2 linked regions of the Cellulophaga algicola DSM 14237 genome follow. Each later gene encodes a partner of the first gene's protein in a complex. Links are inferred from orthologs where the notes say so. Each region holds a gene or a part of one and is shown on either strand. Other genes may lie near its edges. The genes, in order: carA and carB.

Region 1 (3,221 bases):
GTATTTAATGCTACTGCTAAATCTGCAATAGTATTATCTTCTGTTTCTCCAGAACGGTGAGACATTACAGAAGTATATCCTGCATTTTTAGCCATATTAACAGCAGAAATAGTTTCTGTTAAGGTACCAATCTGGTTTACTTTAATTAAAATAGAATTAGCGATACCGTTTTCTATTCCTTTAGAAAGACGCTCAACATTAGTTACAAATAAATCATCACCAACTAATTGAACTTTATCACCAATTTTGTCCGTTAAAGATTTCCAACCATCCCAATCGTTTTCATCCATTCCATCTTCAATAGATATAATAGGATATTTAGCCGCTAGATCTGCTAAGTATTGCGCTTGCTCTTCAGAAGTTCTAATTACTCCTTTATCGCCTTCAAATTTTGTATAGTCATATTTACCGTTAACATAGAATTCTGCAGCAGCACAATCTAAAGCAATCATTACATCATCGCCTAATTTGTACCCAGCTTGATCTACTGCTTTAGCGATGGTATCTAAAGCATCTTCAGTACCACCCGCTAAATTAGGAGCAAAACCACCTTCATCACCAACTGCTGTACTTAAACCTCTATCATGTAAAACTTTCTTAAGGTTATGGAAAATTTCAGTTCCCATTTGCATTGCATGAGAAAAGCTTTCTGCCTTCACAGGCATTACCATAAATTCCTGAAAAGCAATAGGAGCATCTGAATGCGAACCTCCATTGATAATATTCATCATTGGTACTGGAAGTGTATTAGCGCTTACCCCACCAATATATCTATATAAAGGCATTCCTAACTCTTCAGCAGCAGCTTTTGCTACAGCCAAAGAAACACCTAAAATTGCGTTAGCTCCTAATTTTGATTTATTAGGAGTTCCATCTAAATCAATCATTGTTTGATCAATAAGATTTTGCTCAAAAACAGACATACCAATTATTTCTTCAGCAATATCAGTATTAACATTAGCAATAGCTTTTGTTACTCCTTTACCCATAAAAGCTTTACCGCCATCACGAAGTTCTACAGCCTCATGCTCACCAGTAGATGCTCCGGAAGGAACTGCAGCTCTTCCCATTATACCATTTTCAGTAAAAACATCTACCTCAATAGTAGGGTTTCCTCTTGAATCTAAAATCTGTCTTGCATGAACACTAATTATGATACTCATATATTTTATTTTTTTATATTGAAAACACAGCAAAGATACAAAAGTAAGGTGTTAGAAAACACTCTCAATACCCTAAAAACTGTGACAAATAACCTTTATTTAAACTATAACGTTTTAGTTAACCTTAACTTTAATCATCTCAAAAAATTGATCAAATAAATATTCAGCATCATGTGGCCCAGGACTAGCTTCTGGATGGTATTGAACAGAAAAAACCTTTTTATTTTTCATTTTGATGCCCGCAACCGTCTTATCATTAAGATGTACATGAGTAATCTCAATGTTTTTATTCGCTTCAGCCTCTTCTCTATTGATAGCAAAGCCATGGTTCTGAGAAGTAATTTCTCCTTTACCAGTTAAAAGATTCATAACAGGGTGATTAATACCTCTATGACCATTATGCATTTTATATGTAGATATCTCATTAGCTAAAGCTATAACTTGGTGCCCTAAACAGATACCGAATAAAACTTCATCATTAGCAATAATATCTTTAGCTGTTTTTATAGCATCTACCAATGGCTCAGGATCGCCCGGTCCATTTGAAATAAAATAACCATCCGGATTAAATGCTTTCATTTCCTCAAAAGAAGCGTTATACGGAAAGACTTTAATGTAAGCCCCTCTCTTAGCTAGATTTCTTAGAATATTTTTCTTTATACCAATATCTAGTGCAGAAATTTTAATAGATGAATTTTCATCACCATAATAGTACGACTCTTTGGTTGACACTTGTGATGCCAACTCCAAACCATCCATACTAGGTATATTTTTCAATTGCTCCTTTAGACTTTCAATATTATCAACTTCAGTAGAAATTACCGCATTCATTGCTCCGTTGTCACGGATATAACTTACTAGAGCACGCGTATCTACATCCGAGATAGCAAATAAATTATTTTTATTTAAAAACTCTTCTAAAGATTGATCTGCAATAGCTCTAGAAAACGTGTAACTAAAATTCTTACAGATTAAACCTGATATTTTAATAGCATCTGACTCTACTTCTTCAGAGTTAGTCCCATAATTACCAATGTGAGCATTCGTAGTCACCATTAACTGACCAAAATAAGATGGATCTGTAAAGATTTCTTGGTACCCAGTCATTCCAGTGTTAAAACACACTTCCCCGAATGCTGTTCCATTTTTATCACCAACTGCTTTACCATAAAAAATAGTTCCATCAGCCAATAACATAAGAGCTTTCTTTCTAGTTTGATACTTCATTTTTAGGAATTATATTAAATATTTTTACAAAATAACACAAAAAAAAGGATAAGCTTTTCAACTTATCCTTTTCTAATATTAAAACTTATAAAACAACCATTTTATTCTTCTGAACTTTCTGGTTGAGTTGTTTCTTGTGAAGCATCAGCAGCCGGAGCTTCTGTTTTCTTAGCTCTACCTCTTCTAGTTGTTTTCTTAGCTGGCGTTTTAGAAGCATTGTATAGCTCATTAAAATCTACCAACTCGATCATCGCCATATCAGCGTTATCTCCTAAACGAGTACCTAGTTTTATTATTCTAGTATAACCCCCTGGACGGTCAGCTATCTTCTCTGCTACATTACTGAATAACTCAGTAACAGCATATTTATCTCTAAGGTTTTTAAAAACAACACGTCTATTATGTGTTCCTTTTTCTGTCGTCTGATTATTCTCAGCCTTTGCCTTAGTGATTAATGGCTCAACAAACTGCTTTAAAGCTTTAGCTTTAGCAACAGTAGTGTTTATTCTTTTATGTTCGATAAGAGAACAAGCCATATTTGCAAGCATCGCAACTCTATGAGCTTTTTTCCTACCTAAGTGGTTAACTTTTTTACCGTGTCTCATTACTTTGTTCTATTTTCTTCCTTATCCGAGATTTTCTCTTCCAACAGAAGTAAAATTAATCTTTATCTAATTTATATTTTGACAAATCCATACCGAAACTTAAACCTTTATTGATTACAAGTTCTTCTAGCTCTGTCAATGATTTTTTACCGAAGTTTCTAAACTTCATTAAATCATTCTTATTAAAAGAAACTAAGTCTCCTAAAGTATCTACTTCCGCAGCTTT
Region 2 (3,747 bases), 610 kb from region 1 along the record:
TGGTATATAATTATGAAAAATTTTACCCAAATTAACGGTATGATAGCCCTATTTAGAAAAATATTGAGGCATAGTAACTGCTTCAGGATTGATCACTCTAAACTCCTCTCCTAAGTGCCAAACACGTGTAGCGTCTGGACGTAAACCCGTCATTAGACTAGCTCTAGAGGGGGCGCAAACTGCAACTTGTGCATAGGTCTCCATAAAAGTCATTCCTTCAGACGCTAATTTGTCTATATTGGGAGTAATAACTTCAGTATCGCCATAGACCCCCAAAGTTGGTCTTAGATCATCTATAGCTATAAAAAGAATATTGGGCGGTATCGATTCCTTTTCTTGGTGCTGACTGTTGCAAATTAAGACCGAACAAAGTAACACAAGCTTAAACATCATACGTTTACCATTCATCATCACATCTAATTAAAAATTGTATGGAATAAAAATAACCCAATACAATTAATAACGAACTTCCTATAAAAGAAAACACCCATTTGTACTGCTACAAATGGGTGTTTTTAGTATTGTTCTTAAGTTTTATTTACTTAAATACATTTTTCTACGTGAATACAAGTTGTAGAATTCATCATCTTTTAAGCTATCAATAAATAAAATACTCTCTCCCGTACTCTTCATTTCTGGGCCTAAATTTTTATTTACATTATGAAACTTCTCAAAAGAGAAAACAGGTTGCTTTATAGCATACCCTTCTAACTGAGGATTAAATTTAAAGTCTTTAACTTTTTTCTCTCCTAACATTACTTTAGTTGCATAGTTTACGTAAGGTTCTTTATATGCTTTTGCGATAAATGGCACGGTACGCGATGCTCTTGGGTTCGCTTCAATAATGTATACAATTTCATCTTTTATCGCAAACTGCACATTGATAAGCCCTACCGTATTTAAAGCTAACGCAATGTTCTTGGTATGGTCTTTAATTTGTTGCATTACTAATTCTCCTAAATTAAAAGGAGGTAAGGTAGCGTTAGAATCTCCTGAGTGAATACCACATGGTTCAATATGCTCCATGATTCCTATGATGTACACATCTTCTCCATCGCAAATAGCATCTGCTTCTGCTTCTATGGCACCATCCAAATAATGATCTAATAGTAATTTATTACCTGGTATTTGCTTTAAGAGATTAATTACATGCTCTTCTAATTCTTGTCTGTTAATTACAATTTTCATTCCTTGCCCTCCTAAAACGTAGGAAGGTCTAATTAATAAAGGAAAATCTAATTCATCAGAAAGTGCTAATGCTTCCTCTGCGGTCTCTGCTACTCCAAATTGAGGAAAAGGGATGTTATTTTCTTGAAGCATTTTAGAAAAACTTCCTCTATCTTCTGCTAAATCAAGGGCTTTAAAGCTAGTTCCTATAATTTTTATACCATGTTTTTCTAATTTCTCAGCTAATTTAAGTGCTGTTTGCCCACCTAATTGAACGATAACTCCTTCTGGTTTTTCATGAAGAATAATATCGTAGATATGTTCCCAAAAAACAGGTTCGAAGTATAGTTTATCAGCCGTATCAAAATCGGTAGACACTGTTTCAGGGTTACAATTAATCATAATAGTTTCATAACCACATTCTGCAGCTGCTAAAACACCATGAACACAACAGTAATCAAACTCAATCCCTTGCCCTATTCGATTTGGACCTGATCCTAAAACAACAATCTTTTTCTTTTCAGTTACTATACTGTCATTCGCAACATACCTAGTTCCGTCTGGTCTTTCTATTTCTTCTTCAAAAGTAGAATAATAGTAGGGCGTCATTGCTTTAAACTCTGCCGCACAAGTATCTACTAATTTAAAAACTCTATTAATGTTTAATTCCGTACGTTTTTTATGAACCTCGCTCTCATAACAATCGAGCATATGTGCGATTTGACGATCTGCAAACCCTTTTTGCTTTGCTTCTAAAAGAATGTCTTTAGGCAAAGATTCTATCGTATAGGTTTCTATTTCTTTTTCTAATATATGCAGTTCTTCATATTGCTTTAAGAACCACATGTCTATTTTAGTTATTTCATGTATTCTGCTCAATGGAATCCCTAATTGAATTGCATCATAGATAATAAATACACGATCCCAACTTGGAATTGTTAACTTACTGATGATTTTATCATAATCTTTCACTCCTTTACCATCTGCTCCTAATCCGTTTCTTTTAATTTCTAAAGATTGCGTTGCTTTATGAAGTGCTTCTTGAAAAGAACGTCCTATCCCCATTACTTCGCCAACAGATTTCATTTGCAAGCCTAAAGTCCTATCTGATCCTTCAAACTTATCAAAATTCCAACGTGGAATTTTTACAATCACATAATCTAAAGTAGGCTCAAATAAAGCCGAAGTAGATTTTGTAATTTGGTTATCTAATTCATCTAAATTGTATCCTATTGCTAATTTTGTAGCTATTTTTGCGATTGGATACCCTGTCGCTTTTGAAGCTAAAGCAGAAGAACGTGATACTCTTGGGTTAATTTCTATAGCAATTATCTCTTCCTTTTCATCAGGACTAACCGCAAACTGCACATTACATCCTCCAGCGAAATCGCCAATACTACGCATCATATGAATTGCCATATCACGCATTTTTTGATACGTTTTGTCAGACAAAGTCATTGCAGGAGCTACAGTAATAGAATCTCCTGTATGGATTCCCATAGGATCCATGTTTTCTATTGCACAAATAATAACTACGTTATCATTTTTATCACGTAATAGCTCTAATTCATATTCTTTCCAACCCATTAAGGCTTTATCAATCATTACTTCATGAATTGGAGAAATTTCTAACCCACGACTTAATAACTCATCAAAATCTTCTGGCTTATATACTATAGAAGCTCCAGCTCCTCCTAATGTATAAGATGCTCTAATGACTAAAGGAAAGCCAAACTCTTGAGCAATTTCTTTTCCTTTTAAGAAAGAAGTTGCTGTAGCTTGTGGCGCCATTCCAATACCAATTTTCAACATTAGATTTCTAAACTTTTCACGATCTTCTGTAATATTTATAGCATCAATATCAACGCCAATAAGTTCTACTCCAAAATCTTTCCAAATTCCTTTTTCATCTGCCTCAATACACAAATTTAAAGCGGTCTGCCCTCCCATTGTAGGTAAAACTGCATCTATATTTGGATGCTTTTTTAAAATCTCGATGATAGATTTTGTGGTTAAGGGCTTTAGATAGACATGATCTGCCATAGTAGGATCAGTCATTATCGTAGCAGGGTTACTATTAATTAAAATAGTTTCTATCCCATCTTCACGCAAAGATCTAAGAGATTGAGAACCAGCATAATCAAACTCACATGCTTGTCCAATTACAATTGGTCCAGAACCAATTAATAAAACAGATTTGATATTTTTATTCTTAGGCATTGTACTTTGTATTATATAGTGTTCGCTAATTATTTTTAAAAATAGGCAAAAAAAAAGGTGCTACTTATAAAAAAGTAACACCTAATATCTAAAATAACAAATGAATCATTATTTTTTATGTCTAGTTTCTGAAGATACAGTTAATTTTTTTCTTCCTTTTGCTCTTCTTCTAGCAATAACTTTTCTTCCATTTACAGACGCCATGCGTTCTCTAAAACCATGTTTGTTTCTTCTTTTACGCTTTGATGGCTGATATGTTCTTTTTTGTCCGGGCATCTTATAATATCTTTAGTATCCTTTTAAATTCAATTTTAGTTTTGTCGATTGCTCGTCCAAAACTGGGCGCAAATATACAAAGAC

Evidence for each region.
Region 2: the proteins of carA (region 1) and carB are in contact, whole or in part, in a solved structure (PDB 1KEE), measured with the Escherichia coli proteins. The link is inferred for Cellulophaga algicola DSM 14237 from one-to-one orthologs.

What each region holds. Positions count from the first base shown.
Region 1 is NC_014934.1:697,025-700,245, forward strand. What follows is about bases 335-3,221. They hold carA (glutamine-hydrolyzing carbamoyl-phosphate synthase small subunit), read right to left. Parts: upstream 2,391-3,221; coding sequence 1,278-2,390; downstream 335-1,277. Other genes in these bases: eno (phosphopyruvate hydratase), read right to left, coding at 335-1,163; rplQ (50S ribosomal protein L17), read right to left, coding at 2,492-2,995; CELAL_RS02965 (DNA-directed RNA polymerase subunit alpha), read right to left, coding at 3,051-3,221. In the rest of the region: more of eno, read right to left, coding at 1-334. UniProt on the Escherichia coli protein: Small subunit of the glutamine-dependent carbamoyl phosphate synthetase (CPSase).
Region 2 is NC_014934.1:82,947-86,693, forward strand. The notes cover bases 335-3,747. They hold carB (carbamoyl-phosphate synthase large subunit), read right to left. Parts: upstream 3,388-3,747; coding sequence 535-3,387; downstream 335-534. Other genes in these bases: CELAL_RS21275 (sulfatase-like hydrolase/transferase), read right to left, coding at 335-411; rpmH (50S ribosomal protein L34), read right to left, coding at 3,496-3,663. Also shown: more of CELAL_RS21275, read right to left, coding at 49-334. UniProt on the Escherichia coli protein: Large subunit of the glutamine-dependent carbamoyl phosphate synthetase (CPSase).